4 regions of the Paenibacillus sp. FSL H7-0714 genome follow, and region 4 is predicted to be linked to each of the others. Evidence: predicted binding sites of a transcription regulator. Region 4 holds the regulator's gene; each other region holds the start of a gene.
The links. The regulator Rex, encoded in region 4, represses fermentation and respiration genes when NADH is low (regulators of the CRP and FNR family bind a similar motif). The targets are predictions, from matches to a motif close to TTGTGAAATATTTCACAA.
Positions count from the first base shown of each region.

Region 1 (7,708 bases), 1.8 Mb from region 4:
GGTGGAGTGGTCAAGGACCCACACGGGCTGTTCTATTCTTCCCCTGAGAAGCTTGCTGAGCTTGGTGTAAAGACCAACATGCGTCATGAAGTGACCGTTGTGGATACGAAGTCCAAAACATTGCGTGTTCGCAATTTGGTAACCGGACAGGAGTTTGACGATACCTACGATAAGCTGATTATGACTACGGGATCATGGCCGATTGTACCGAAGCTCGAAGGGATTGAGCTGGAAGGCGTCTTGCTTTGCAAGAACTATGATCATTCCAATACCATTATAGAAAAAGCTAAACAAGCGAATAAAATCACAGTCGTAGGCGCTGGATATATCGGCGTTGAGTTGGTGGAAGCCTTCCAAATGAACGGAAAGCAAGTTACGCTGATTGATGGTGAAGATCGTATTTTGAATAAATATTTGGACCCAGAGTTTACTGCGCCGATCGAACAATCCTTTAAGGATCATGGTATTAAATTAGCGCTGAATGAGAAGGTAAGTTCTTTTGCTGGTGAAGGTGGCAAAGTTACCAAGGTTATCACAAGCGAAGGGGAGCATGAAGCGGATCTTGTAATTCTCTGCATCGGCTTCCGTCCGAATACTGAGCTGTTAAAAGGTCAAGTGGATATGCTGCCAAATGGCGCAATTCTGGTCAATGATTATATGCAGACTAGTTGCCCAGATGTGTATGCCGCTGGTGACAGCTGCGCGATTCATTACAACCCTACGGGTAAGCACGCTTATATTCCACTGGCAACCAATGCCGTACGGATGGGCACTTTGGTCGCACGTAACTTAGTGAAAGAGACGATTCCTTATATGGGTACTCAAGGGACTTCGGGCATTAAGATTTATGAAGATAATATCGCTGCTACCGGTCTTACTGAAGAAGGGGCTAAGGCTGAAGGAATGGACGTAGAAACTACCATGATTATTGACAACTACCGTCCAGAATTTATGCCAACCTTCGAGCAGGTGCAATTAAAAGTGGTATTTGATCGCGCCACACGCCGCATTCTCGGAGCACAAATCTTGTCCAAGACGGATTTGACGCAATCGATTAACACAGTATCTGTATGTATTCAAAATAAAATGACAATCGATCAGCTTGCCTTTATCGATTTCTTCTTCCAACCTCATTACAACAAGCCTTGGAACTTCCTGAATACAGTAGGACTCGAATCGCTACCGGCATCAGTACCAAGCAAAGAGGCAGTAACCGTATAATTTAATTGCATGTGAACAATAAAGTTGGGTAAACCGGAGCCATATATGGCTCCGGTTTTTTGTGATTGATACTGGTACTATTTACCTTTAAAATAATATGGAGCCTATTCTTACAATTGTAATTATGGATGCGCTTCGTTAAATTTGACATGTCAGTGAAAAGTTTCACTTAGTTTTTCATTAAGTGATAATTATCACGTTAATGTGTTTTATGACACGCTACAATGGTCGTAAAGGAACAAATTTTAAGTAAATAGATGAAGGGGATAGGAATCATGGCTTATAATAAACCGCAGCAGATTGCCGCAGTCACGGTCGAGAACGGTATAAAAAAGGCGCACAATCCTTTAAGCACCGTACTAATTCTGGGCTTTCTGGGAGGAGCGTTTATCGCGCTCGGATTTTTACTGGATATTCGCGTCATTGCTGGCGCACCACATGAATGGGGATCCATCGCTAACTTTATTGGGGCAGCTGTCTTCCCTGTCGGATTGATTCTAGTACTGCTTGCAGGGGGAGAACTGCTGACAGGCAATATGATGGCTGTGCCACTTGCTTTTATGGCGAAGAAGATATCCTTCTGGGAAGTGGTTAAGAATCTCGTATTGATTACCCTGAGCAATCTAGCGGGAGCTTTGTTTGTAGCTTACTTTTTCGGTCACGTGGTTGGTTTAACCTCTGACGGTGTGTATTTGGAAAAATTAGTGGAGATGGCAGGACATAAGCTTGAGGCAGACTTCTTGCCGGCATTTGTTTCCGGTATCGGTTGTAACTGGCTCGTAGCTTTAGCGGTATGGCTCTCCTATGGAGCAGATAACTTCAGTGGCAAAATCCTCGGCATCTGGTTCCCAACAATGGCTTTTGTAGCTATCGGCTTCCAGCACGTTGTAGCCAACATGTTCTTAATTCCGGCAGCTATTTTTGAAGGTTATTTTTCATGGGGAGAGTACTTCAACAATTTTGTTCCGGTATGGCTAGGAAACTTGACGGGCGGTGCGATCTTTGTTGCGGCAGCTTATTGGATGGCTTACCTGCGCAAAGAGCCTGCATCTATTCAGTCCGTGGACAGCATGTCCGGCAGCGGTGTAAAAAAACACGCCTAAACCTATCTTATAAAGCACTCCTTAGAATAGTTGAGGGGTGCTTTTTGCTGTATAGACAAATAAAATCCGCCGTGATGTATCCGAACTCGGGGGAACGAATTCGGATGCACAGCGAATTTTAAAAGGGGGAGTGTTTCTAGGCTCTATTACCCTGACTCTGTAATAACGAAACACTTCATTATTGTTTAGTCTACTTTACGGACGACAGCGGCAACTATAAAATATAAATAGATAGTAGAAATAGGGAGGAATGCGGACGTGAAAGGTGCTACTTTTTTCTCAGCTACGGTAGAAGTTAGTCCTAAATAAGAGGTAAAGTATACTGAGACTTTATCACGATAGCACGTCAATGCGTCTGCTTGCCCTGAACCCTGTTTTGGGATAATACTGGATGGAATAATGACACATATATTACAGGGGATGTACACTACTTATGAAGTTTTTACAGAATTATCCTAAAGAAGTTAAGATATTTTTAATTGCTAGTCTTATTAATGCAACGGGTAGTGCACTGATGTGGCCATTGGTTACAATGTATGTTTTTGATGAGCTTGGACGCAGCATGTCGGATGCTGGATTAGTGATTCTTATTCAATCAGTTGGAGGAATTGTGGGTCAACTACTCGGGGGCTCACTCTATCATAAGGTAGGCGTTAACCGGCTGATTGTTGGAGCGCTGGGCATGAATGCACTTGCTCTGTTCACTTTGCCGGCAGCAAGTAACAACTGGACGTTATTTATGGTCGCGATGGGACTGGTAGGGCTCTTTAATTCACTGTCCTTACCTGCGATTCAGGCATTTATCGGCTTTCGTTTTACGAAGCAGCGCGGAGAGCTGTTTAATGTTATTTATGTCGCTAATAATATTGGTGTAGCACTGGGTACGGCGTTAAGTGGTTTTTTGGCCGATATTTCTTATATGCTCAGCTTTGTGATGAACGGCGTAACTTCAGCGGTATTTGCGGTATTCTTTTTTGTATATCTCAAGAAAGTCGGAGGAGATTCTTCACAGGAGGTCGCAGAACACCAGAAGGCTGGTCCTGACAAACAATCTACCTGGAAGCTAATGGGGCATACACGAATTTATCTTTATATGGGTATTGCCTCGATGTTCCTACTATTAGGGAACTCTATATGGAATACAGGGGTATCTCCGTTCATTATTTCTGAGGGCTGGCCTAAGAAGACTTATGGTTTTCTCTGGACGCTTAACGGAATTCTCATTTTTGCGGCTCAGCCGCTCGTAACAGTAATTAAACGCTGGTTCGCATCTACCTCAACGGCGCAAATGACAGTAAGTGCTCTATTTTATTTGGGTGGGTATGCTGTTCTTTTATGGATGCCGACTTATTCAGGTCTAGTGCTTGGGATGGTACTCGCTACGCTTGGGGAAATGCTGATATCTCCGGCCATGCCTTCCTTTATTTCGGATCATGCAGGTCGTAGTGCTCCTTTCTATTTAGGGCTAAGTGGAGGCATGGGGGCAGTCGGTAGGGTGATTGGACCATACTTAATGGGTAGGTTATACGATAGTGGAGGCTTAGCGCCTACCGCATGGTTGGCATGTGCGATGGCACTGCTGTCCGTAGGATTCTTTATCGTTCATGCGTATATCAACCGCCGAGGAAATTCATTGGAGCGGTCAATAGGATAGTTGAGCATAGTGGATTCAAATGATCTACTGTGAATTCTATAGAGGTGCAAGGCAAGGGGTGTACATCTTTATGAAACTTAGCAACAGGGATAGGTTTATAATAAGGTTCTCAGAGATTAAAGACGTGCGGGAGCTGATTCATCTGGATCATATGATCTGGACGGAGAACACTAGCCCGGGGCCATTACTGTGGCGTTCCCAAGAGGATTATCTACTGAATGCTCCCCCGGGTTCGCAGCTAGTAGCGCTAAAGGATGACAAGCTATGCGGATATGTTGGGTTTGGCTGCCCTAGTCGAATGGAGAGTAACAGGCATGTGTGCGAGGTCAATATTGCTGTTCATCCGGATTATCAACGTTTAGGTATTGGCCGGCAGCTCATAGAGGCTATTAAGGAACATGCCGCAGATAACGCCATTCGTAAGCTGCGTCTACGCGTATTATCCTGTAATGAATCAGCGCTTTCTTTTTATCGTAAATGCGGGTTTGTGGAAGAGGGACGTCTGCGGGAGGAGTTTTATCTTGGCGGTCGATATGTGGATGAAATATTTATGTGCTGCATGCTGACAGGAGGAGAAGGATATGGAGATCATCTCACTTAATGTGGGGCGGCCAGTAACAGTGGATTATCGGGGAAAACCTTTGGAGACTGGGATTTATAAAATGCCTGTCGAAGGATCAGTTCAGCTAAATACCAATGGTTTTATCGGAGATGGTCAGGCGGATCTGAAACATCACGGGGGCCCTGATAAGGCAGTTTGTGCCTACCCCATCGAGCATTATCCCTACTGGGAGCAGCAGCTTGGGAAGAAACTGGAATACTCTGCCTTCGGAGAAAATATAACAACTGCCGGCTTATTAGAGACAGATGTGTGCATTGGCGATGTGTACGAAATAGGTACCACTGTGCTGCAGGTCAGCCAGCCACGTTATCCTTGCTTCAAAATCTCACAAAAGCATGGCCCGGCAGATCTCCCGGCTCAAGTGCTGGACACTAGATATAGCGGATTTTACTTGCGTGTGCTTCGTGAAGGAAAGATCTCAACCGGAGATGCGATTGTCAAAAAAGAAAGTGGAGCTGGCGGTGCGTCCGTGGCGCATGTACTACATTTAATGCAAGTAGTGCTGCAAGAGGAAGCTGCACTGGCATCTCTTGCGGAGCTAGAAACTCTCTCCGCCGTAGTGCGGAACAAGTTTCGAAAACAGCTGGGTCTGCCGGAGAGTTAAACACTATCTAAAAACCAAAATAAGCCTGGAGGCGTATGCCTTCCAGGTTTATTTCTATTTATGAGCTTATACTTGTTGCTTGCTTAGCCTAACTTAACCGAGCAGCTGCCATTCACTACGTAATAAACCGTATACGGCATGGTTGACGTAGCCGTCAGGCAGTTTCTCTGACTGTCTAATCACACCCTCAAGGACAAAACCAAGCCGTTCCGGGATCGCCCGGCTGGAAACATTTCCGGTCGCGCAGCGAATTTCTACACGCTGCAGCTCCATTTCCAGTAGTGCATAGTCTACTAGCACCCGACAGGCACTGGTCATATACCCTTTACCTTCATATCCTTCACCCAGCCAGTAGCCGATCCCAACAGATCGGTTATGCCAGTCAATCTGGTGATACCCAATAACACCGGCGAGCTCACCGCGAACCCATAGTCCAGCGGTAAAAGCACCATTGTCAGTGCTTTGTTTAACCGCATTTTTGATGAAATTTAGAGTGTGGGCCTGTTCCGTAACGGCATCCACCCAAGGGAGCCATTGTCGTAGTCGTTCCCGTGAGTGCTCTACTAACGCGAACATGTGCCGAGCGTGCTCTGGCATTAGCGGCTTTAACATCAGCTCTTCATCGATGACATAATTAAACAAGCGGTTGCCTCCTTTTTGGCACAAGGCCTTATGTATGATTATGGATTATTTCTTATGATTATCATGCTACTCTATCGCCCTGACAGAAGTCAAAAGGTCTAAAGACACTAAAAAATGATCCGTGCCTTGTGCCCCCTTTTATTGAACAATCTACGGTTAACGGGTATATTAGTAGGAAACATGTTTATACAAGAAGTAGTGTAACACTACAGAATGAAAGGTTGATAGCTGTGGAGAACCGTAGCACCCCCTCCAATTTTATTAAGAATGTTATTACCGAAGACCTCCGTACCGGTAAAGTAAAAGAAGTTATCACACGCTTTCCACCGGAGCCGAACGGTTATTTACATATCGGACATGCCAAGGCGATCTGGATTAACTTTACACTGGCGGACGAGTTCGGTGGCAAGACTAACCTAAGATTTGACGACACGAATCCGGCTAAAGAGGATACGGAATATGTAAACTCGATTCAGGAAGATGTAAAGTGGCTCGGTTATGAATGGGAAGAGCTGCGTTTTGCATCTGATTATTTTGAGGAAATGTACAAACGTGCCGAATTATTAATTACAAAGGGCAAAGCCTATGTCGATGACCTCAGTGCGGATGAAATTCGTCAATTGCGTGGAACGCTGACGGAACCAGGAAAGAACAGTCCGCATCGTGATCGTAGTATCGAAGAGAATTTGGATCTGTTCCGGCGTATGCGTGCAGGCGAATTCAAGGACGGTGAGAAGGTTCTTCGCGCCAAAATTGACATGGCGTCACCGAACATTAACCTGCGTGATCCTGTAATTTATCGGATTACACATGCACATCACCATAACACAGGCGATAAATGGTGTATCTACCCAATGTATACCTTCGCTCATCCGTTAGAAGATGCTATTGAGGGGATTACTCACTCCCTTTGCTCGCTCGAATTTGAAGATCAACGTCCATTCTACGATTGGGTTGTAGCTGAATGTGAGATGCCAGCTGTCCCTCATCAATATGAATTTGGTCGTCTGAATCTGGCTCAAACGATGACTAGTAAGCGTAAGCTGAAGCTGCTTGTAGACGAAGGACATGTGGATGGTTGGGATGATCCACGGATGCCTACGATTTCTGGTCTACGCCGTAGAGGATATACGCCGGAAGCAATTCGTAAATTCGTGTATGAAGCAGGGATTTCCAAGAGTCAGGGTCTGGTGGACCTGCAAATGCTGGAGCACTTTATCCGTGAGGATCTTAAGCTAACTGTACCGCGTACTATGGCTGTGTTACGACCGCTTAAGGTTGTTATCACCAATTACCCAGAAGGTCAAACAGAATGGCTTGAAGCGGAGAATAATACAGAGAATGAGGAAATGGGCGTACGTCAAATTCCGTTCTCGCGTGAAATTTATGTTGAGCGTGATGACTTTATGGAGAATCCGCCAAACAAATATTTCCGGTTGTTCCCTGGTAATGAAGTACGTCTGAAGCATGCTTATTTCATCAAATGTAATGAGGTTATTAAGGATGAGAATGGCGAGGTAGTGGAGCTGCATTGTACGTATGATCCAGAAACGAAGAGCGGAAGTGGATTTACAGGCCGCAAGGTAAAAGGTACGTTGCACTGGGTTGAAGCTAGCCAAGCGGTTCCTGCGGAATTCCGTCTATACGAGCCTCTGATTTCTGCTGAAGAAGCGGATGAGGCTGTGGAGGTTGAAGGTTTGGATTCCTCGGTAGAGAAATCGGAGCCTAGCTTCTTAGATCAGCTTAATCCTAAGTCCATAGAAATTCTGCAAGGGTTTGTTGAACCTGCGCTTAAGGATAGCGTGGCTCAGGATAAATTCCAGTTCTTCCGTCATGGCTATTTTAATGTGGATAGCAAATAT
Region 1 is NZ_JBBOPT010000001.1:6,712,331-6,720,038, reverse strand. Features, by position in the region: gene NST34_RS30285 (FAD-dependent oxidoreductase) at 1-1,221, shown strand, start outside; gene NST34_RS30280 (formate/nitrite transporter family protein) at 1,497-2,324, shown strand; gene NST34_RS30275 (MFS transporter) at 2,758-3,978, shown strand; gene NST34_RS30270 (GNAT family N-acetyltransferase) at 4,049-4,579, shown strand; gene NST34_RS30265 (MOSC domain-containing protein) at 4,560-5,204, shown strand; gene NST34_RS30260 (GNAT family N-acetyltransferase) at 5,298-5,846, opposite strand; gene NST34_RS30255 (glutamine--tRNA ligase/YqeY domain fusion protein) at 6,077-7,708, shown strand, end outside.
Region 1: NST34_RS30280 (formate/nitrite transporter family protein) is a predicted target of Rex. The motif match lies at 1,375-1,392, and genes of this name have one in related genera.

Region 2 (7,708 bases), 4.5 Mb from region 4:
ATATGCTCCTGCAAAAATCGGCTTACCGTACGGATCGGATGTTTGTCGCTATTGTTATTATTGTGCTCCTTAGTCTTGTGCTTTTTGCGATTATCGCCTTGCTCGAAAAATGGTTAGTTCGCTGGAAACCGCGCCGTAACTCATAGAAAGGAAGATGCCTGTATGTCTCAAGTGACGCAAATAGAGCAAAGAACAACTGAAAACATAAGCTCTCCTGAAGCTCATACTGCACCACCTGCTCTTGAAGTAAGCGGCATCTCCAAGTCCTTCACCCATCGTCGCCGCGAGACGAACGTGCTTAACAACGTCTCTCTTAAGGTAGAGCAGCAAGAGTTCGTTTCGATCGTCGGTCCTTCCGGCTGCGGAAAAAGCACCTTATTCCATATGATCGGCGGACTAGTGAAGCCCGATGCAGGAACGATCCGCATGAACGGCAGAGCCGTTACGGGTCAACGTGGTGAAATCAGTTATATGCCGCAGCAGCCTGCGCTTTTTCCTTGGCGAACGATTGAAGATAATGTACTTCTAGCCGGGGAAATTAAAGGCGCTCTGCAGGATGGAGCTCGTGAAGAAGCGCGCCAGTGGCTCGCCAAGGTTGGCTTGAATGGATTCGAACAGGCTTATCCGCATATGCTGTCTGGTGGGATGCAGCAGCGTGCTGCTTTTCTCAGAGCATTGCTGGCTCCGCAAGAGTTGATGCTGCTCGATGAACCTTTCAGCGCATTGGATGCACTAACTCGCAGTGAAATGCAGCGCTGGCTGCTGGAGCTGTGGGAGGAGAATCGCCGCTCCGTGCTATTCATTACCCATAACATCGAAGAAGCGTTGCTGCTCTCGAATCGTATTTATGTATTCTCGGGTCGCCCCGGCTCCATCCTACATACTGTTGATGTGCCATTTCCACGGCCACGCCGCGATGAGATTACGGATTCCCCGGAATTCCTTAAACTCAAACGCCAGCTGTCACAGTGGATGCGAGAAGAACAAGCTAAAAGCGAGAAGTAGCTTTTTGAATAGAGGTCACTCCACTCACTTTAAACGAGAGATTAAACAAAGAACCGCCCGGGCTTCAATTAGCCCAAGCGGTTCTTTTGTTTTAACCAGAATAGCAGTTAAATCTTATTGTGCTTGTACAAACTCAGCAGATTTAATCCCTGCTTGACGGCCGAAAATAATGATTTCAGCTACAGAGTTACCACCGATCCGGTTTTGACCGTGCAATCCACCTGTAACTTCACCAGCCGCATACAGGCCAGGAATAGCAGCGCCGTCTTTATTTAATACTTCTGTGTTCGTATTGATCTTCACACCGCCCATGGTGTAATGAATCCCTGGGGCGATCTTAATAGCGTAGTAAGGACCCGCGGATAAATCGTTGTCCATCCCTGTTGTTCTGCCGAATTCAGCATCGTTCTTGTTCTTTACCGCGCTGTTCCAAGTATCAAGTGTCGCTTTTAGCTTATCGGCTGGAACACCGATTTCTTTCGCCAATGCTTCGATGGTATCCGCTTGGATCACGAAGCCCATTTTGTCATATTGTTCAATTGCTTTCACGCGTGATTTGACGCCGGAATCAAAGACAAGCGTTGCCGCTTTTTCAGGAAGTGCATTGATCGCTTCGGTAACTTTATCACGTGTAGTCAATTCGTTTACGAACCGTGTGCCTTCGCTATTCACGAGGATAGAACCTTCGCCGCGTACAGCTTCCCCGATCAGATAAGATTTTTCTTGTTGAACTGTTGGGTGAACCTGGATTTGATCCATATCAACGGTGGTTCCGCCAAGTGCCTCAATCATCTTGATGCCGTCGCCGGTACTGCCGATTTGGTTAGTCGTTACGTATCCTTCCAGATCAGGTCTAACTTTTGATATCATATCCATGTTGGATCCAAAACCACCTGTTGTTACAACAACTGCCTTCGCTGTAATGGTTTTTTCATCAGCTTGGTTAAAGAGTACTTTGACGCCGTTAGCCTTACCGTCTTTTTGAGTAATTTCTTTAACATCCGCGTTCACAAACAGTGGAATTTCTTTTTCTTGTACGTTTCTAACCAATCCTTTGACAAGGTATTGGCCTACCGCAGAGCCGTCTTCTGGACGGTGGGTGCGTTTTTCGCTCATGCCGCCTGTGATCGTAATATTGTTCAGCTTGATTCCGATCGAATCCAACCAATCGATTGCACTTGCGGAATTGTCAACGAAGAAACGAAGCATCTCTTTATCGTTCGTGTCATGGCCGCCCTTTAGTGTCTCTTCATAAAACTTATCATTGCTATCTTCAATGCTTTGCTCTTTTTGAAATTTCGTTTGGGAAGCGTTCATTCCTGAGGAGGATTTACTTGTATTCCCACCTGCAACCGGCATTTTTTCTAAAATAACAGGGTTCAAGCCTTTGGCCTTAGCTTCCAGTGCAGCAGACATTCCTGCACCACCAGCACCAACAATAACGATATCATAATTATCTTTTAATTGATCCAGTGGTGTGTAACTAGCTTCTGATGCACCTGATACGGCTTCAGCTTTATCATTTTTGGCCGTCTCATTTACCTTACTTTTGTTCTCGTTGCCATTACTATTACCTGCGCTGTTGCTATTACTGTTACCGCAGCCTGCGATTACGAGCATGACAGAGAGAATGAGAATGAGAGCAGTACTTGTTGTCTTCTTCATCTTTATAACGCCCCTTTGTGAATGTTTTCACATTAATGATAACGCAAAGATGCTGTTTTGGGAAGTTTTTTATGTAATTAGTTATGGTTACTGTTACATTTCCATGAATATTTTCATTTAAATTTTCATAAAAATTCTTAATTTCAATATTTCCTCAGCTTACTACTCAAAAAAAGCCACCCTTTCCAGGGCGGCCATCTGCCTTATTTCCTAATCATAGCTCGATACACGAATTTAGGAAGAACTGCTTGCCTGCGCCAGCGCGACTTTTGTCCTTTGGCCACAGGTGCGAATAAGAGTCGATGCAGCCACTCCAAATTGAGCTTCTTCCATATCGCAGGGGCTGGAGTCACTTTTCCCGCTATAACATCCAAGCTTCCCCCCACGCCAAACACAACCTTAACCTGAGAAAGCGCCTGTTTATGCTTATAAACCCACTTGTCAGAGTATGGAGCCCCCATCGCGACAATCAGGAAATCTGGCTGTGCGTGCTGAATCTCTGCCACAATGGCCGGTTCCTCTTCTTTAGCAAGAAAACCATTATGTCTTCCGGCAATTTTCACATTCGGATATAGCTCTGTAATCTTTTCGACCGCTTTACAGCTGGTATGCTCATCCGTGCCTAAGAAATAAAAGCTCCAGCCCAGCTTATTCCCTTGTGCGAGCAGCTCAAGAAGTAGTTCATACCCCGTAACTCGTTCAGCTATAGGGTCACCTTTTCTTCTCGATGCCAGCACAATGCCAATCCCATCAGGAGTAATCAAATCTGCCTCATGGAGTATGGTTCGAAGCAGCTCATCCGATTGGCTTGTTATCGTAATTTCCGGGTTCGCCGTAATCAAATGAAATAGCTTCGGTTCTCCGGATTGAATATGTTTTGTTAGATGAAGTGTTGTCTCGTTTAGTGTTAGTTTTGAAAAAGGAACGCCTAATATAGAGACTGTCCCAGCCATTTAATCACCTCTTACTGAAAAGTTCATTCCAGTATACCTTACCGTAATCAAGAAGGATAGTCAGCGTCATTACTCCGTTTATTCATCCAAAAACTTCCACCACTCTATTAACCAAGGTTCATCGATCCCCCGCAGGCGGAATTCCTCCAAAAGTATCTTTCGAAATTGTTTTTCCATTTTGACAAAATTATTGTCCTCCTGGTACATGGGAGCAAAGGATTCATCCTCTCTAAGATAACTCCAAAAATCGCCTGCACACTCCAAAATCTTTCGACCTACGACCGTTTGCTGCGCTACGGGAACAAGCCATTTGTCATAGGGATACGGATAACCTTCAATAGTGATTGCACAGCGTAAAGCCTCTTTATAAAGGGAAACCGCTAAGAACAAGATTGGAAAGGCGTCGCCACGAACTACAGGATTATCTAGACTTCTGGCATAGCTTCTTAGCTGTATGTATGAATTCTTACGAATTTTCATTAGTACTTCAGGTTGGAGTGGAACATAGGAATGGAAAAGTGACTTCAGATCCAGCAGATCGTAGTAAATATAGGACACTGATGCATTCCACAGCCATTCCATATCCCCGCTCATTAAAGCTTCTTTGATATCAGATATTTTATGGAGTGTATAATGCCCTGTCTTCCCACTCGGAAGCCTTAAATCCATAAAAAAACTACTGTGCTCCGGAATCAGCCCTTTTTCCTCGAACCGATGATTAATACTGTTGTAAGACTCATCCTCACAAATAATGATTATATCTACATCCGACTGCCCATCTACCACCCCGAGTGCGGTCGATCCATCTAGGATAATGCTTACCCTCTGACGATCTTCTTGCAATAACGGATGATTCAGGATCTCTTGCGTAATGAACTTTCCAATCTCCTCTAGTAATTCGCGATGAAGTAGCAACTTATCAGGTGTTAGTAAAATATCCGACAATACTGATTTCATCATCATATCCATTAGCCTCCAATCGATCTCAACCCCACTATTAATATAGCGCTTACATTTAATCTCAAATGTAGATTCGGGAATATTATTCTACACTCCGAAGATACATCTTGCAACGATATATGTAGTACCCTTTTGCCTAAGCCTAAATATAATGAAGTATCTATTTACTTGAAAAGGGGTATAAGCATGGCGCAGCCAAAAGTGATTGCTACAGTCCGCTCTGCCGGACCGATCGGAGATATCGAAGTAAATGTCAGCACAAATAGGGTATACTTTGTTAACCCAGACACTGAGGCTGGAACTATCGGGGTACTCGATGGCATAACGAATCGAATTATCGCACGCATCAATGTTGGAAGACTGCCAACACAGCTTGGGATTAACCCCCAAACTAACCGAATCTATGTAACAAATTTTCGTGACGATACGGTTTCTGTTATTAACGGGCGGACAAACCAGGCGATAAAGACTGTGAAAGTGGGCCGCATGCCTGATAATATCGGAGTAAATGTTCGAAAAAATTTGATTTATGTAACTAGCATAGCAGGAATTATATTCGTCATCGATGGGAAAACAAACCAGATCAAAACGAAGATTGAAGTCGGCGGTCGCCCTTCCAGAATCGTTATTAATGAGCTTACAAATCGTATATATGTGACCAATACAATAAAAAATTCCGTCTCCGTCATTAATGGAAATACACAGGCTATCATTGCCACCATAAAAGTCGGTAATAACCCTGTGATACCACCCGCACTTAATGTAATCACAGGCCGCATTTATGTCGCTAATAACTTAAGTCGGTTTCTCTCGGTAATCAACGGCCGCAACAATAAATTGCTGCAAAATGTACAGCTGGGGCGTCTGCAAAGTGAGGTCGTTATCAATCCGCTGACAAACCGTATCTATGTCTCAAGTGCACAAGTTGAAGGTAAAGGAAAGCTATTCGTCATCAATGGAAGTAACAACAAAATCATCACTACAAAGGTTCTGCCTACCTCCTCCAACATAACCATTAATCCGAATACAAATCATTTGTTTGTTGGTAATTTCGATAAGAACCACATGTCCGTTTATAACGCCACCACGTTTAAAAGGCTCGTAAGATTCCCTTTAGTGTCAGGCAGTACTGTGCTAAACCCAGTCACCAATAGAGTTTATGTTGGAGGAAATGATTCCATCACAGTCATTCAGGATGTATCAGAACTTATATTTAAAAAAGGCGCCCACCATTAGGTGGGCGCCTTTCTATATAACAAATCTCGTAGAACTAATGCGTTGTAACCTGCTTAGCAGCTACTTTCTTTGCAGTCACTTTCTCTTCTGCCGTTTCCTTAGGCTGTACACCTCTTTTAATAAAGAAGGCTAGAATAAATGCAATAATCGCTACGCCTACAGATACTAAGAATGCATCATTAATTCCTTCAATAGTAGCTTTCGCAATGACTTGATTTTGTATACCAAGCAATTGGTCTGCCGAAGGTTTAGTCGTTAATTTACTTATAGCATCAGCGACCATATCTTTCACATGTGAAGTGGTACTGTTAGACATAATGGTTACGAGCAGTGCCCCACCTATTGCCCCTGATACTTGCTGAATCGTACTGTTCATAGCTGTACCATGCGGCGTATATTTGGCTGGGATAGAATTCAAACCATTGGTCATAACTGGCATCATCACCATAGAGATCCCGAACATTCTCACAGAATATAGAATCATGAGTGTCGAATATTTAGTCGTTTCAGTCAGATCACTAAAGAAATACGTACTAATTACTACAATCGCTAGACCGATTAGCGCTAATACCTTACCGCCGAATTTATCGAACAATTTACCTGTGATTGGAGACATAACACCCATAATTAACGCACCAGGCAACATTAGAAGTCCCGAATCCAATGGTGAAATCCCTCTAATATTTTGCAGGTAAATCGGCATTAGCATCATCGCTGAGAACATTGCCATATTCAGTGTAATCGAAATCGCTGAAGATAAAGCGAACATCGGATATTTGTACACTCTGAAGTTAAGCATAGGCTCCTTCATCTTCATTTGGCGCATAATGAAGATCACTAATCCAATCGCTCCGATAATAAGCGCGGAGTAGACCATTGGATCATCCCATCCTTTATTCCCAGCAGAACTGAAGCCATATAGGAGACCCCCGAAACCAATCGCTGATAGAACTACAGATAAGAAATCAATCTTAATAGCCACATCTTTTTTAGGATCATGCAATTTGAAGAAGGCCAGAATGAACACCAACACAGCGATTGGGGCAATCATAAAGAATAGTACAGGCCATTCATAGTGCTGAATAATCCATCCAGATAATGTAGGTCCGATAGCTGGTGCAAAAATCATAACCAGCCCGAACATCCCCATAGCTGAACCACGTTTCTCAGGTGGAAAGGTAGTGAACAATACATTCATTAATAATGGCATCATGATCGCAGCCCCTGAAGCCTGAACCATTCTGGCGATCAGCAACACAGGGAAGCTTGGTGCTAATCCGCCGATAAAGGTTCCTATCGCAAATAATCCAATCGCGATTAAGAACAACCGTCTCGCGGTATACTTTTGAATCAAAAAAGCTGTTGAAGGAATCATGATCCCGTTCACCAGCATATAGCCCGTTGATAGCCACTGTACCGTTGAGGCACTGACATTAAAATCCTTCATAATCGATGGTAAAGCTATATTGAGTAGGGTATTACTCAGTAAAGCAACAAATGCACCAATCATGAGGATTGCCAATATCCCGTAAGATGCTTTACTTTCTTTTGCTTTCATTTTGGAATCCTCCATTCTATAATCATACTAACGGTTCAAAATTGAACTCGTGTTATAATCCGGTGTAAAATATATTACTCCCTTATTTCTCGCTTGGCAAGACAAAAATCACTTAAAATTGAAATTGTATTAAGTGGAAATATACGCTAGTCTATATTGGAACAAAGAGTTCAGCTTAAAGGGGCACCTCAGATGATAAATAAACGAAAAGAGCAAGTGGTTCATAAAGCGCATGAATTATTTATTGAAAAAGGCTACCACGCCACATCCATTCAGGATATTTTGAATCATAGCCGGATCTCCAAAGGATCTTTTTATAACTATTTCCCTT
Region 2 is NZ_JBBOPT010000001.1:451,801-459,508, reverse strand. Features, by position in the region: gene NST34_RS02050 (ABC transporter permease) at 1-146, shown strand, start outside; gene NST34_RS02045 (ABC transporter ATP-binding protein) at 163-1,005, shown strand; gene NST34_RS02040 (flavocytochrome c) at 1,120-2,670, opposite strand; gene NST34_RS02035 (WecB/TagA/CpsF family glycosyltransferase) at 2,874-3,623, opposite strand; gene NST34_RS02030 (nucleotidyltransferase domain-containing protein) at 3,702-4,586, opposite strand; gene NST34_RS02025 (YncE family protein) at 4,770-5,819, shown strand; gene NST34_RS02020 (DHA2 family efflux MFS transporter permease subunit) at 5,854-7,377, opposite strand; gene NST34_RS02015 (TetR/AcrR family transcriptional regulator) at 7,570-7,708, shown strand, end outside.
Region 2: NST34_RS02040 (flavocytochrome c) is a predicted target of Rex. The motif match lies at 2,686-2,703, and genes of this name have one in related genera.

Region 3 (7,708 bases), 260 kb from region 4:
GCTGGCAGTACGCCATCTTCAACAAGACCACGTAATTGCATTTCTTCGTTAAACAAGTTTTTGATGAAAGATTTCACAGCAGCCAATTGACGTGGATCTTTCTCAGCAGAAGCAGAGAAACCGTAGCCATTGTTTACATCGCGCATCAATGCAGTTTGGTCGCCTACGCCACCATCAACTGGAGGAATATTGAAGAATCCAACTTTACCAATCAAACCTTCGCCAGATTGTCCTTCTTTAAATACGGAAGATTTCCAAGTACCATCATACAAGAGGATTGCTTCACTACTAGTGAATTGTGTTGTATATTCAGCATACTCGAAACCAAGTTCGCCTTTTTTGAAGTATCCTTTGTCAACCCATTCTTTGTACTTTGCAAAACCTTTTACAACGTTTGGATCAGTCCATTTAGCTTCGCCTGTTGCAAACTTAGCGGTTACATCTGGACCTGCATAACGTGACCACAAGTGGTTAGCTAGCATAAGTGGTACCCAACCAGCCTTAGATGCACCAGCCAAAGGTACTTTTCCGTCAGCCTTGATGTCAGCCAATTGTTGTTCCAATTCAGCAAATGTTGTTGGAGCTTTCCAACCCTTGCTATTGTAGTATTCTTTGTTGTAGAAGAACCCTTCACCAGATCCACCGATAGGCAATCCGTAAATTTTTCCTTCATAAGTGAAAGGATCAAGATTTGAGAATTTATCCTTAATTCCAAGTTCCTCTAGGATTGGAGTCAGATCGAGTAATTTACCTTCTTTAGCATAGATCTTAGAGTCAGGGCTTCCGAAAAGATCGAAGATCTCTGGTGGATTACCTGCAGCCATTTCACCACGTAATTTTTCTTTACGGTTTACATCTGAATCTACTCCATCAAGCTTAAAGGTCAGACCCGGTACATCGCCTTCTACCTTTTTCACTACTTCTTGCAGAATAGCTAAACGTTTCTGTTTGTCGGCACCGATTTGAGTGTGACGAATCGTCATTTCGAACGGCTCGCTACTAACCGGTTCTTCTGTTGCTGGAGCATTTGTAGCATCCGCTGCATTCGTCGCGGTAGCGTTTCCATCTCCTTTGTTAGAAGATGCATTGTTGTTGCCTCCGCAACCTGCCAGTAAAGCTGATGATACAAAAATCAGGGACAATAGCAAAGTCATACCTTTTTTCATTTCTTGTGACCCCCCATATAATGTTGTGCTTTACACTTCTTATTATAGAAAACAGATTCCATTCTCGTAAGGTTAAGATTCATCCACTATAGGGATAAAAATCTCTAATGAAAGCGGAATCAACTACACAATATGTAATATAATATAACTTTATTTCAGTAATAATTACGATTAAAAGCTTTATAGCGTGATTTAACCATACATACACTTTGAAAATAATCATAAAAACTCAATGCAATGATACAATATATATCATAACGGATTTCCAAGTCGTTAATTAACAGCAGTAAATATACCATTTTTTTAAAGCGAAAATACAAAATTACCCCTTTAAATGACATCAGACGTCCCTCATAACAAAAAAAGCCGTTCCTTCAGCAGTAAATCACTGAAGGAACGGCTCCACTTAATGTAGGTAAGAATTATACCAACGCTGTCTGCTTACGACCTTCTTCGACTAAGCGGTACGCCCGCTGAACTTCTTCATCCGTAGGGGATGGCACTCCATCCAATTCATAAGCCTTACCGAGCATTTCCCATTTATAGATACCCATTTGATGATAAGGTAAGATTTCAAATTTCTCAACGCCATTTAAGGTTCCAATATAACGACCTAGATTGATAAGGTCCTCTTCACGGTCATGAATGCCTGGAACATATACATGTCTAATCCACATCTTACGGTTATGATCTGACAGCCAACGTGCAAGCTTCAAGGTCCGATCATTAGATTTACCAGTTAACTTAATGTGTGCTTCTTCATCAATATGCTTCAAGTCAAGCATCACCAAGTCCGTAACATCCAATAAGTCATTAATCTTGTCACCTTCGTTGTAACCATTACTATCTAGTGTAGTGTGCAAATTCCAACGCTTCTTAACTTCCGTAAATAACTGCTTTACAAATTGTGCCTGCAAAGTAGGTTCTCCACCGGATACAGTCAGTCCGCCTCCGGAAGAACGATAGTAGTTCAAATAAGGCTCGATCTCGGAAAGCACTTCTTCGAGACTCATTTCTTTGCCTTCATCTAAAGCCCAAGTATCAGGGTTATGACAATATTGGCATTTCAACAAGCAGCCCTGCATGAATAAGACAAAACGAATACCAGGCCCGTCAACGGTCCCAAAGGTTTCCAAAGAGTGTATGCGACCTTTAATCATAGGATGTCATCCTTTCGCCACGACAGACTAACAGTCCCTCTTTCACGAAGAAGCTCCCTGTCCTTGAGACTGTCATTCTCCTTAATCGCGGCTGTGAAATTTAAAATTTTAACCATTCTCAAACAAGATATTACCGCCCTTGAGACAAGGGCGGTATCTTCCTTGCAACTATTTCAATGTAGAATTTAAATCAAAGATCTTTATAAATAGGAACGAATTACATCGAACCATGGAACGTACGGTTAATTACGTCCATTTGCTGTTCGCGAGTCAGCTTGATGAAGTTAACTGCATAACCGGATACGCGGATAGTCAATTGTGGATAGTTCTCTGGGTGATCCATAGCGTCCATCAGCTGTTCACGGTTAAATACGTTAACGTTCAAATGCTGAGCGTTATTATGGAAGTATCCGTCCATCATGTGTACCAGGTTAGACTTACAGGATTCATCGTCTTTACCTAGTGCCTTAGGTACGATAGAGAACGTATTGGAGATACCATCTTGTGCATCGGAGTAAGGCAGTTTGGCTACAGAGTTCAGTGAAGCCAGAGCACCTTTCTTGTCGCGTCCGTGCATTGGGTTAGCACCTGGTGCGAATGGTTCGCCTTTTTTACGTCCGTCAGGTGTTGTACCTGTCTTCTTACCGTACACTACATTCGAAGTAATGGTCAATACCGATTGAGTTGGCACAGCATCACGATAAGTTTTGTTTTTACGGATCATTGTCATGAAGGTTTCAACCAATTCTACTGCGATGCTGTCTACAGCATCGTCATTATTACCGTAGCAAGGGAATTCGCCTTCGGTTTCGAAGTCAATTGCAATACCTTGTTCGTTACGGATCGGTTTAACCTTCGCGTATTTAATAGCACTCAGCGAGTCAGCTGCAACGGACAGACCAGCGATACCGCAAGCCATCGTACGCAGAATGTCGCGATCATGCAGTGCCATTTCGATACGTTCGTAAGAATATTTGTCATGCATATAGTGAATGATGTTCAAAGTGTTAACGTAAGTCTTAGCCAACCACTCCATCATCGGTTTGAAGCGTTTCATTACTTCGTCATAATCCAGATATTCAGAAGTGATCGCTGGGAATTCCGGTCCAACTTGTGCTCCGGATTTTTCGTCTTTACCACCATTAATAGCATACAGCAAAGCTTTTGCCAGGTTGGCACGAGCGCCGAAGAACTGCATTTGTTTACCGATACGCATTGGAGATACGCAGCAAGCAATAGCATAATCGTCACCCCAGTATGGACGCATTAGATCGTCATTTTCATACTGAATTGCACTAGTTTCGATGGAAACCTTAGCACAATATTTCTTGAAGCCTTCAGGCAATCTCTCGGACCACAGAACAGTTAAGTTTGGTTCCGGAGCTGGACCCAAGTTGTACAGGGTGTTCAGGAAACGGAAGCTGTTCTTGGTAACACGAGTGGTTCCATCTTCAGCCATACCACCGATGGATTCAGTTACCCAAGTAGGGTCGCCGGAGAACAGATCATTATAGTCAGGTGTACGCAAGAATTTCACGATACGCAGTTTCATTACGAAATGATCGACAATTTCTTGTACTTGTTCTTCAGTCAAAGTACCTTCTTCAATATCGCGTTCTGCATAGATGTCTAGGAAGGAAGAAACACGTCCCAGGGACATCGCCGCACCATTTTGTTCTTTAACTGCTGCCAGATATCCAAAGTATACCCATTGAGTAGCTTCCTTGAAGTTCGTCGCTGGTTTGGAAATATCCATACCGTGAGCTGCTGCCATTTCTTTCAATTCGCCCAGTGCACGAATTTGCTCAGACAGCTCTTCACGCAAACGAATTACTTCTTCTGTCATGGAATCAACTTCAAGCTCAGCTAGTTGTTGCTTTTTGTCTTTAATCAAGAAATCAATACCGTACAGAGCAATGCGGCGGTAATCGCCGATAATACGTCCACGGCCGTAAGCATCAGGAAGACCTGTGATAACGCCGGATTTACGTACTGCTCTCATGTCTGGTGTATATGCATCAAATACGCCTTGGTTATGCGTTTTGCGAATGTTCGTGAACATGTCGACGATGTTTTGTGGAAGCTCGAAGCCATAAGCCTTCGTAGCATCGACCATCATCTTGATCCCGCCGAATGGCTGAATGGAACGTCTGAAAGGAGCGTCAGTCTGTACGCCTACGATTTGTTCCTTGTCCTTGTCAATGTAGCCTGGAGCGTGTGAAGTGATTGTGGAGACAGTATCTAGGGAAACATCCCATACGCCGCCTCTTTCTCTTTCTTCCTTGCTCAGTTGAGAAATAATCTTCCATAGTTCAGTTGTGTTACTAGTAGGACCTACGAGGAACTCTTCGTTACCTTCATAAGGCTTAATGTTACTAGCAATAAAGTTGTTAACGTCAACTTTCTTGGACCATTTACCTTTTGTAAAACTTCTCCAACCGGATTTCACTTCATTTACTTCTTTTTCAATCACCGACATGCTAAATCCCTCCATCTATATTTATTATATTTGTAGAGATCGCGGGCTTGAAGGTTGATCCCGTGTCTCGTGATCCCCAAAAAGATGTGGTTGTTCCAAATTTCACAATCAACATTTCATATGTGGGACCGTTGTTTATATAAACATTCTAGTTTATTTTCTATAAAAACACTGTGACAAATATCACCTTTCGAGTGATATTTGTCACCTTTATCTAAGTCCACAACTATCCTATTCTCTATTTAACCACTTATTAATTATCAAATCTTCCGTAGAACGCATTACGGTATACATCAGCAAGCTCAGATACCAGTGGCAGCTTAGGATTGGCAGTTGTACATTGATCTTCAAACGCACGGTCAGCCAAGTAATCTACGCGGGATTCGAAGTCCTTAGGATCAAAGCCCAGTTGTTGGAACGATTCTTCGATGCCCAATTTTTTATTCATATCGCGAATAGCATTGATCAGGCTAGTTACACCTTCTTCAGTTGTGCGAGCTGGCAATCCCAGAATACGGGCAATTTCAGCATAACGCTCATCAGCTACGAAGTGCGAATATTTAGGGAACGAAGCGAACTTCGTAGGTTTTTTAGCATTGTAGCGGATAACGTGTGGCATAAGGATCGCGTTAGTACGACCATGAGCAGTGTGGTACTGTCCGCCCCATTTATGCGCCAAACTGTGGTTAATACCCAAGAATGCATTGGCAAAGGCCATACCAGCAAGTGTTGATGCGTTATGCATTTTCTCACGTGCTACTCTGTCGCCTTCCAGCGCTGATTTTTCAAGGTATTGGAATACCAGTTGAATCGCTTTAATAGCTAGACCATCAGTATAGTCACTCGCCATAACAGATACATAAGCTTCGATAGCATGTGTCAATACGTCCATACCTGTATCAGCAACTGCAGTTTTTGGCAAGCTGTATACGAACTCTGGATCAATGATAGCCACATCTGGAGTTAACTCGTAGTCAGCCAAAGGATATTTGGTGTGCTGTTCAGTTGTTTTATCGGTAATAACTGCGAAAGATGTTACTTCCGAACCTGTACCCGAAGTAGTTGGAATCGCTACAAACTTAGCTTTGTTACCAAGTTTAGGGAATTTGTATACCCGTTTACGGATATCCATGAATTTTTGTTTCAGACCATTAAAGTCTGCGTCTGGATGTTCATAGAATAACCACATTCCTTTTGCAGCATCCATTGGGGAACCGCCGCCAAGTGCGATAATGCAGTCCGGTTGGAATCTGTTCATCATTGCAGTACCTTTTTCAACTGTAGTTGTCGATGGATCTGGTTCAACTTCAGAGAACACTTCGATAGCTACAGGAGTTTGACGTTGACGCAGGTAATGTTCAACTCTTTCAACATATCCAAGCTTAACCATCATTGGGTCAGTGATAATTGCGACACGTGTGATATCAGGCATTTTGGTCAGGTACTGAGTAGCGCCTTTTTCGAAATAGATCTTGTCAGGTACTTTAAACCATTGCATATTCACGGTACGACGATTCACCCTTTTCACGTTGATCAAATTGATTGCTGTAACGTTTTGCGACACGGAGTTACGACCATAAGATCCACAACCCAGAGTCAACGAAGGGATATTAGTGTTATAGATATCGCCGATCGCACCATGTGTGGAAGGCGAGTTAACGAGAATACGTCCTGTTTGCAGACGGTTAGAGAACTTCATGATTACTTCTTCGTTGTTGGAGTGGATAGCCGAGCTATGTCCCATACCACCAAATTCAACAATTTGAGCTGCGCGTTCGATACCTTGATCTGCATTTTTAACTTTGTAGCAAGCAAGAACCGGGCTTAATTTTTCAGCGGAAAGTGGATATTTAGTGCCTACACCTTCAAGTTCTGCTACCAGAATCTTTGTGCCGGCAGGGACTTGAATGCCACACATTTCAGCAATTTTCACTGCGGATTGACCTACGATTGCTGGGTTAACCGCACATTTATCTACATTCATTGCTCCACTAGTCAGTTTGGCAGCTTCTTCTTTATTCACAAAGTAGCATCCATTAGCAATCATTTTCTTCTTCACTTGATCGAAGATTGGTTCTTCGATAATAACAGCTTGCTCGGAAGCACAGATCATACCATTATCAAATGTTTTAGAAAGAATGATGTCCGTTACGGCTTGATCAATATCCGCGCTCTTTTCAATGAAAGCAGGTACGTTACCAGGGCCTACGCCAAGTGCTGGTTTACCACAGCTGTAAGCTGCTTTTACCATTGCAGAACCACCAGTTGCCAAGATAAGAGCAACGTCTGGGTTGTTCATCAATGCGTTTGTCTTGTCCATTGTTGGCATTTCAATCCATTGGATACAGTTCTCAGGAGCGCCAGCTTTCACGGCAGCATCATGAAGAATTTTTGCAGCAGCTGCACTACACTCTTGCGCAGATGGGTGGAAACCGAATATAATAGGGTTCCGTGTCTTAATCGAAATCAACGCTTTAAACATCGTGGTGGATGTAGGGTTGGTTACCGGTGTGATACCCATAACAATTCCGACGGGTTCAGCAATTTTTTGGAAGCTATCATAAGCGTTGTCTTCAATAACGCCTACTGTTTTATCGTATTTAATTCCGTGCCAGATATATTCAGTTGAGAAGATGTTCTTCGTAATTTTGTCTTCGTATACGCCGCGTCCAGTTTCTTCTACGGCCAATTTTGCGAGGTACATATGTTTGTCGAGTCCAGCCAACGCCATTGCATGAACGATTGTGTCAACTTGCTCTTGGTCTAGCGCCATGAACGCCTCATGCGCTTTTTTTGCTTTATCCACTAAATTCTGAATATACTCTTCAGCGGTAACTTGTTTAACTTGGGCGGCGACTTCGTTCTTAACTGCCATCTCCCTCGTCCTCCTGTCAATTTTTAGT
Region 3 is NZ_JBBOPT010000001.1:5,208,100-5,215,807, forward strand. Features, by position in the region: gene NST34_RS23355 (extracellular solute-binding protein) at 1-1,166, opposite strand, end outside; gene pflA (pyruvate formate-lyase-activating protein) at 1,589-2,326, opposite strand; gene pflB (formate C-acetyltransferase) at 2,544-4,805, opposite strand; gene adhE (bifunctional acetaldehyde-CoA/alcohol dehydrogenase) at 5,059-7,680, opposite strand.
Region 3: pflB (formate C-acetyltransferase) is a predicted target of Rex. The motif match lies at 4,896-4,913, and genes of this name have one in related genera.

Region 4 (7,708 bases):
GGGGAGGGGGAAGCTGCTTGGAATCATCTGAACCATATGCTCGGTTTGATACGGGAAACCAAGCTGAAGGCAATGGTTTATAACGCTTTAGGTTGCATCAGGGCCTCTCAAGAACGGTTCAATGAAGCGCAGGAGCTGTTTGGCCTTTCTTTGCAACTTGACCCGGCACTTCCTGAACCAACCGTTAATTTGGAGGTTTGCCGCCGCCGAGGAGGTAAGCTTCATTTCGGAAATCAGCTTGTTTCATTATTGTAAATTATTACGTTTACGGTTTATTATTCCGCATTTTCATTCAAGCGATGCATCCCCTGAACCAGTGGTGTGCATCGCCTTTTTTCGCAACTTCTGTTATGCTGATTAAGAGTCTCAATTGAAAGGGAATAGAATTATAATGAAATTTGCCGTGCTTGATTTTGAAACAACGGGAACCCAATCCGTGGGTGAAATTATCCAGGTTGGCCTTGCAATTATAGAAGAAGACCGGTCCATCTCCCGGGTATATGGTTCCTACGTCAAGCCCGGAACGCCGATACCTCCTTTTATAACTGGTCTAACGGGGATTACCGACGATGATGTAAAGGATGCACCTGAGCTGGATGAGATGATGATGGAGCTTGTCCCACTCTTGGATGATGTTGTGCTTGTAGGGCATAATGTCGCATTCGACTTCCATTTTTTGCAAAATGCTTTAGACCGATGTGGGTATTTACCATTTCAAGGGCGGATTTTAGATACGATTGATTTTCTGAAAATCTGCTTTCCTTCCCTCACATCCTATCAACTAGGATCAGTTAGTGCACATTTTGGAGTGACGCATGATCGTCCGCATCAGGCAGACAGTGATGCACTCGCAACTGCTCTTGTATTGCTGAAATGTCTGGAGGAGCTCTACGATTTGCCTCTGCTGACGATTCAGAGACTCTGTGAGCTGTTTACGGAAGAGGATAGTGATTTGGGTTGGTATTTTGATGGTCTGCTGCGTGAACGGGAAGCGGAGACGCTTCAGCCCGAAGGTGATCTGACTTTCTATCGTCAATTAGCGCTTGCTGTAGGAGACTGGAATGAATTAGCTCCACCTCGAGACGAGCATGCTGAGAATCCACTACACAATTTATCTTTTACAGATTATATGGATGAAGTAACGAAACGACTTAAAGAAACTTTGCCACAGTATGAAAGCCGAGAAGCTCAGGATATTATGATCAATGAGGTGATGACGGCACTTGCCGAAGACAAGCATCTATTGATCGAAGCAGGGACAGGAACCGGTAAATCCCTTGGTTATTTATTGCCTGCCATATACCAAAGCGTACGCACTAATGAAAAAGTCATGGTCAGCACTCATACTATTAATCTGCAGGATCAATTGCGTGAGCGTGATATTCCTTTGTTAACGCAGGTAGTTCCTTTTCCATTTAAAGCTGCAATTTTTAAGGGCAGAGGGCATTATTTGTGTCTTCGTAAGTTCGAACATAAAATTAATAAAAAAGACTTTATAAGTCCGAGGGAAGATGCGCTTACTGCGGCTCAGATGATCGTTTGGCTGACACAAAGTGAATCAGGAGATGACGAAGAGCTCAATCTAAGTGGACGTGGCGGAGATTTTTGGGAGACGGTGGCAAGCGATACCGATTCTTGTCTGGGTCGCTCGTGTCCTTGGTTCCGTAAGTGTTATTATCATCGGGCTAAGCATGAAGCTGGTATTGCAGACGTGGTCATTACGAACCACTCTAAGCTTTTCGCTGATGTTAAGGCTGGGCATCAACTACTTCCCGCTTATGAACATCTTGTAATAGATGAGGCCCATCATCTGGAGGACGTGGCTGGCAAGCATTTAGGCATGCATATGAAGCATTTCACGGTGGCACATACATTATCGCGTCTTTATAAGGATAGTCGAAATGGCCAACTTCCTACACTTCGCCAAATGCTTCAGTCATCAGGCAGTGAGGAAGCTTCTGAATGGAGCGGAGTGATCGATAGAATCTATCCGGACCTGCTTACCGTAAAAGAAACCTGGGATCTGCTTAGTGATAAACTATTCAGCCTCTTGCCGGAACGTAGCGATGCAGCGGCGGGAGAAGCCGGCCAGTTAGTCATGCGGCTACTTCCTACCCGTAAACCGAAAGATTGGGATGAATTGGTTGCTTTAGAGAATACTATGAATCTGACATTAAGCGAAATTATCCGTAAAGGTGATAAAATGCTTAATGAGATGCGAGATCAAGAAGGTCAATCTTCCTCAGATAGTCTAGTTACCGATATTAGCGGCTTATTTAAGGATTTAGCTTCGATACGTGAGCAAGTACGGTTTTTTATGGGATTAAATGATGAGAATGTAGTATATTGGCTGGAGGCGAATGGAAATTATCGCAGTAAATCGCTACAGCTGTATGCCGTTCCTGTTGATGTTAGTACTCAGCTTAAGGAGCTGTTTTTCGACAAGAAGAAAAGTATCGTGCTAACTTCGGCGACACTCTCTGTGGATAAATCTTTCCAGTTTATGATTGATAATCTCGGACTTAATGAAGCTGCGGAAGAGGGGCGTCTGATGACGTCACTCCTGCCTTCTCCCTTTAAGTATCGGGAGCAGGCGCTGTTAGTTATTCCGCGGGATTTCCCTAGTGTGAAGGGGAGTGTAGGCGATGCCCGATTTGTCGATACACTCGTACAGTCACTAGCAGAAGCAGCTATTACAACACGTGGGCGGATGCTTGTCCTGTTTACTTCTTACAAGATGCTACGCCAGGTTTACGATCCTCTGAAAGAGGCTCTAGCCTCACAAGAGATCACGGTGCTAGGTCAAGGCGTGGAGGGGGGCAGCCGTAGCAAGCTGATCCGCCGTTTTCAGGACAGTGCAGCTTCTGTACTGTTAGGAACAAGCAGCTTTTGGGAGGGTGTAGATATTCCAGGTGAAGCATTAACATGCTTGGCCATCGTGAGGCTCCCATTTCAACCGCCAAACCACCCCCTAGCGGAAGCGAAGTCTGAGTTATTACAAGCCCAGAAAAAGAATCCGTTCATGAAGTTGTCTGTTCCTCAGGCGGTTATTCGCTTCAAGCAAGGATTTGGGAGGCTGGTACGGACAGCGCAAGATCGGGGTATTGTTATTGTGTATGACACAAGGGTGATCGAATCTCACTATGGGAAGTATTTCCTCTATTCGTTGCCTGGCCCGAAAATGGAGCATATGCTTACGGATCAAATGGTTCCTCGTATAGCGGAGTGGTTGGAAGACGGAGGCGTTTCTTGAAAAGAACGTCATCGATCTTATTAATCACTCTACAAGGAAGGGCGGTATAAGAATACCGCTCTTCCTTGAGACGAGGTGCAGATATTTCGATAGGATTTGAACAGAATATCACTTAAATTAGGAGGTAAATTATGAAATCGGATAAAATATCAGAAGCCGTTGTTCGCAGACTTCCTGTGTACTTGCGTTTCTTGAATGATCTCCAGAAACGTGAAATATTAACCGTTTCCTCACAAGAACTAGGACAAAAACTTGATTTAAATCCTGCTCAAATTCGTAAAGATTTAGCTTATTTTGGAGACTTTGGTAGAAAAGGTATCGGGTATGACGTAACTTATCTTATTGAAAAAATCCGTCATATTCTGAAGCTGGATCAACAATTGAATGTGGCTTTAGTAGGTGCTGGTAACCTTGGACATGCATTATCTAATTACAATGCTTATCTGAAAGATACTATGAAGATTACCGCTATATTTGACTCCTATGCACCTAAGGTAGGGCGGAAAATCAACTCTCTTACCGTTCAACCGATGGAGGAGCTTGGTCAGACGGTTCGTGAGCAAGGTATTCGAATTGGGATAATTACTGTGCCTGATTCAGAAGCGCAGAATGTAGCAGATATTCTCATTGAGTCTGGCATTGAGGCGATTTTGAATTTTGCACCAGTGATTCTAAAAACACCATCGAATATCCGTGTTCATGCTGCCGATTTTACAACGGATTTGCAAAGCCTTGCTTATTATTTGAAAGACGGAAAGGAAGAAAGCGGAAATGAAGAGCAGTAAAACGATTATTAAGGGCGGGCGTTTTCTTATTCCGGGAACGGATGAGCCGGTTCTGAGCGGATATATGACTATTGAAGATGATTTGATCACTTACATAGGAAAAGAAGAACCTTTAATGGAAGATGATGTGCAAGTTGTTGATGGCAGTCGTCTGCTGTTTATGCCAGGTCTGGTAAACACACATGGCCATGCCGCAATGTCATTGCTTCGTGGTTATGGAGATGATTTAGCACTTCAGGTGTGGCTTCAAGAGAAGATGTGGCCGATGGAAGCGAAATTCACTGGAGAAGATGTATACTGGGGAACCTCCTTGTCGGTACTGGAAATGCTAAAAGGTGGTACTACAACCTTCTTGGATATGTATGATCATATGGATCGAGTAGCAGAGGTAGTCGAATTATCAGGCATCCGTTCCGTACTGATGAGAGGCGTAATCGGATTATGCCCAGAGGAAGTACAAAATCACAAGCTTGCGGAAGCGATTTCTTTTGCACGAAATTGGCATGGTAAGGCTGATGGTAGAATTACGACGATGATCTCGCCACACGCCCCATATACTTGCCCACCGGACTTCTTTGTTAAGTTTGTACAAGCGGCACATGATTTGGATTTACCGATGCATACCCATATGTCCGAGACCAAACGCGAAGTGGAGCAGAATGTGGTGGATTACGGACTTCGGCCTGTAGCGCATTTAGAGAAGCTTGGAATGTTCACACGTCCGTCTATTGTTGCACATGGCGTTCATTTGAATGATGAAGAGATCGAGATACTGGCTCGTCATGATGTAGGCGTGTCTCATAACCCAGGAAGTAATCTGAAACTGGCTAGTGGAGTGGCTCGGGTTACGGATCTTCTAAAGGCTGGTGTGAAGGTGTCACTGGGTACAGATGGTGCGGCAAGCAATAATAACCTGGATATGTTTGAAGAGATGCGTCTTGCAGCCCTCATCCATAAAGGTGTAAGTGGTGATCCGACGGCTGTCCCAGCTCCGGAAGCGCTGCGTATAGCTACAGAGTATGGCGCAAAGTCTATCTTTTTAAATGATGTGGGTAGACTCGCTGTTGGCATGAAAGCGGACTTTATCGCGATTGATATAGACCAGCCGCATTTGCTACCACACACAGATCTGTTGTCTCATGCTGTATACTCTGCCAGCGCCAAGGACGTTGAGCATGTATGGGTGAATGGTAAACAGGTTGTAAAACATGGAGAATGTGTAACGCTAGATGAGGAAGCAATCCGTCGTAAGGCGCAAGAATCATTTGATGGACTGCTTAAACGATAGTCTAAGATCATAACGAATAACTGAAAGGCTGTGACTTTCTGCGATTGCAAAGTTACAGCCTTTTGTGTTTCTGATAATTAGATCATTGAATTGGATATGAAACTTTGGATAAACACACAGGTGTGTTATATAATCAAAAAAGATATATTACTAGAAAGGGAGCTGTACCTTGAAGAAAAGGAAAAAATGGATCCTCCTGGGGTCAGTTCTGATTCTGCTCCTTCTGTTCGGACTTATCCAGTTCTATGCTTATATTATGAAAGATCAATGGAACGAGCGAGATATCGCTAAGGATGTCGCTAAAACCAGTGCTGGTCTGACAGAGGTAACCAAAGCGCAGAAATCCGTGTGGGATGATAATGCGGTGTACTGGGTCTTAACAGGGAAGAATGAAGCCGGGACCGAGTTGATGGTTTGGGTACGTTTTACTGTAGACGGGAAGTTTGCTGAAGGAACCGACGCAGTATATGCTGAAGAACTAAGTAAAGGGACCTCTGAAGCGAAAATGCGTAGCCTTATAAAAGCCGATCTTCCGGACATCAGCATTGAGCGGTTGTTGCCAGGAGTATATAACGGGGAGTATGCTTGGCAGCTTTTTTATAAACAAAGCGGTCGATATTATTATCAATTTTATCGGTTCTCAGATGGGGCTCGAATGGGTGAAGGTTACAGTTTACCTAGCCGCTAAATTAAACAAAAGCATTATAGGAGAAACAAGCGGACCATTTATGGTTCGCTTGTTTTTAAAATGACATATTATTTGATATACTATAAGTACACGAATTGTGATATACTATAAGAGTAGTTTTTATGTATTGGTATTTAAAGATTCATACGAAAAAAGGTCTGTTAGTTAAGAGTAACAGCCCTTTTTTTGTCGAATTAAATCAATAAATTTAATAAAATGGAAAGAATTAAAAAATAAAATTTTAAATATCTTCACACTTTTTTTCAATATAGTATATACACCTGTGATATACTACTGTTTGTAATTAGAACAGTGTTAGTAGAACGTCAGGCTCTGATGAGCTCTTAGCAGCTATGACTTTGGATCATTCTGTTTACATTTTTTCATCTTTGAGAGGAGGACGTTTCTTGAAATTACGTCTTGTACCTGTACTGATAACGTCTCTACTGTCGGCTATGCTATTATTCGGAGGATTCTTTTTATATCGTCAGTTTGCTTTACAGGAACCGCTCCAAAAGATTGTAACCGGATTTGAGGGAGTAAATACTTCACATATTAGTATTAACCGCGATGAGGTCACTTTGAAACTTGATTTGCAGCCGGGCACGAATTTACGTGATCTAGTATCGTATGTATCCAAAGAAGGAAAATCAGTGATTGAAGGACGTAAACTTAAACTCGATGTGGAGCAAAATTCAAGTGAACTATTGGATGATTACTGGGATAAAGCGATGTTCTCTGTAGCTGAAGCCATGGAGAGCCGTAAATATACGATTATACCTACAGAACTTGATAGATTGAAACAGCAAAATACGGAATTTAAAGATGTGATAGCATCTACTGATATCGACGACAACAATGTGTACGTAAGCTTGAGTAATGGAAAAGAAAGCAAATTTATTATTTTGCCGCGAAAACCTGCGACCTTGGGGGTATGGAATAATGCCTAAGTACCTTAAAGAAATTTTACTCGGATTTATTCCTGTGCTGTTTATTTTCATGGCTTTTTTAGGTATTAATATATTCCCGATTGTTATAGCAGCTGGAATGCTTACTGCATTACTTATAATTGCTCATTTGCGTGGCGGGCTTACGGTGAACGCTGGTGCGGGGAAGAAACGCCAGAAGGAAGGGCCTTCAAAGCTCACTTTTGAAGAAATTGGTGGGCAAGACAATGCGAAGCAAGAGCTTCGTGAGGCACTCGATTTTTTGATCCGGCACGAGGAGATTAGTAAATTTGGGATTCGTCCTTTGAAAGGGATTCTGCTCACTGGCCCTCCAGGAACAGGTAAGACCCTTATGGCCAGAGCAGCAGCGCATTATACAAACTCCGTATTCGTAGCTGCATCAGGTAGTGAATTTGTAGAAATGTATGTTGGTGTCGGGGCTGGTCGGATCCGCGATTTGTTCAAGGATGCTCGTAACCGTGCTGTTAAGGAGAACAAACAAAGTGCCATTATTTTTATTGATGAAATTGACGTAATTGGCGGTAAGCGCGAAGGCGGTCAGCAACGTGAATATGATCAGACCTTAAATCAGCTATTGACCGAGATGGATGGTATTTATAATAACGAAACTCCGCGTATTTTGCTGGTAGCTGCAACAAACCGGAAAGAAATGCTTGATTCAGCATTGTTACGTCCTGGACGCTTCGACCGTCATATTCAAGTGGACATGCCTGACAAAAAGGGCCG
Region 4 is NZ_JBBOPT010000001.1:4,949,601-4,957,308, reverse strand. Features, by position in the region: gene NST34_RS22130 (tetratricopeptide repeat protein) at 1-255, shown strand, start outside; gene dinG (ATP-dependent DNA helicase DinG) at 392-3,253, shown strand; gene NST34_RS22120 (redox-sensing transcriptional repressor Rex) at 3,385-4,038, shown strand; gene NST34_RS22115 (amidohydrolase) at 4,025-5,326, shown strand; gene NST34_RS22110 (cell wall elongation regulator TseB-like domain-containing protein) at 5,496-6,014, shown strand; gene NST34_RS22105 (hypothetical protein) at 6,422-6,964, shown strand; gene NST34_RS22100 (AAA family ATPase) at 6,957-7,708, shown strand, end outside.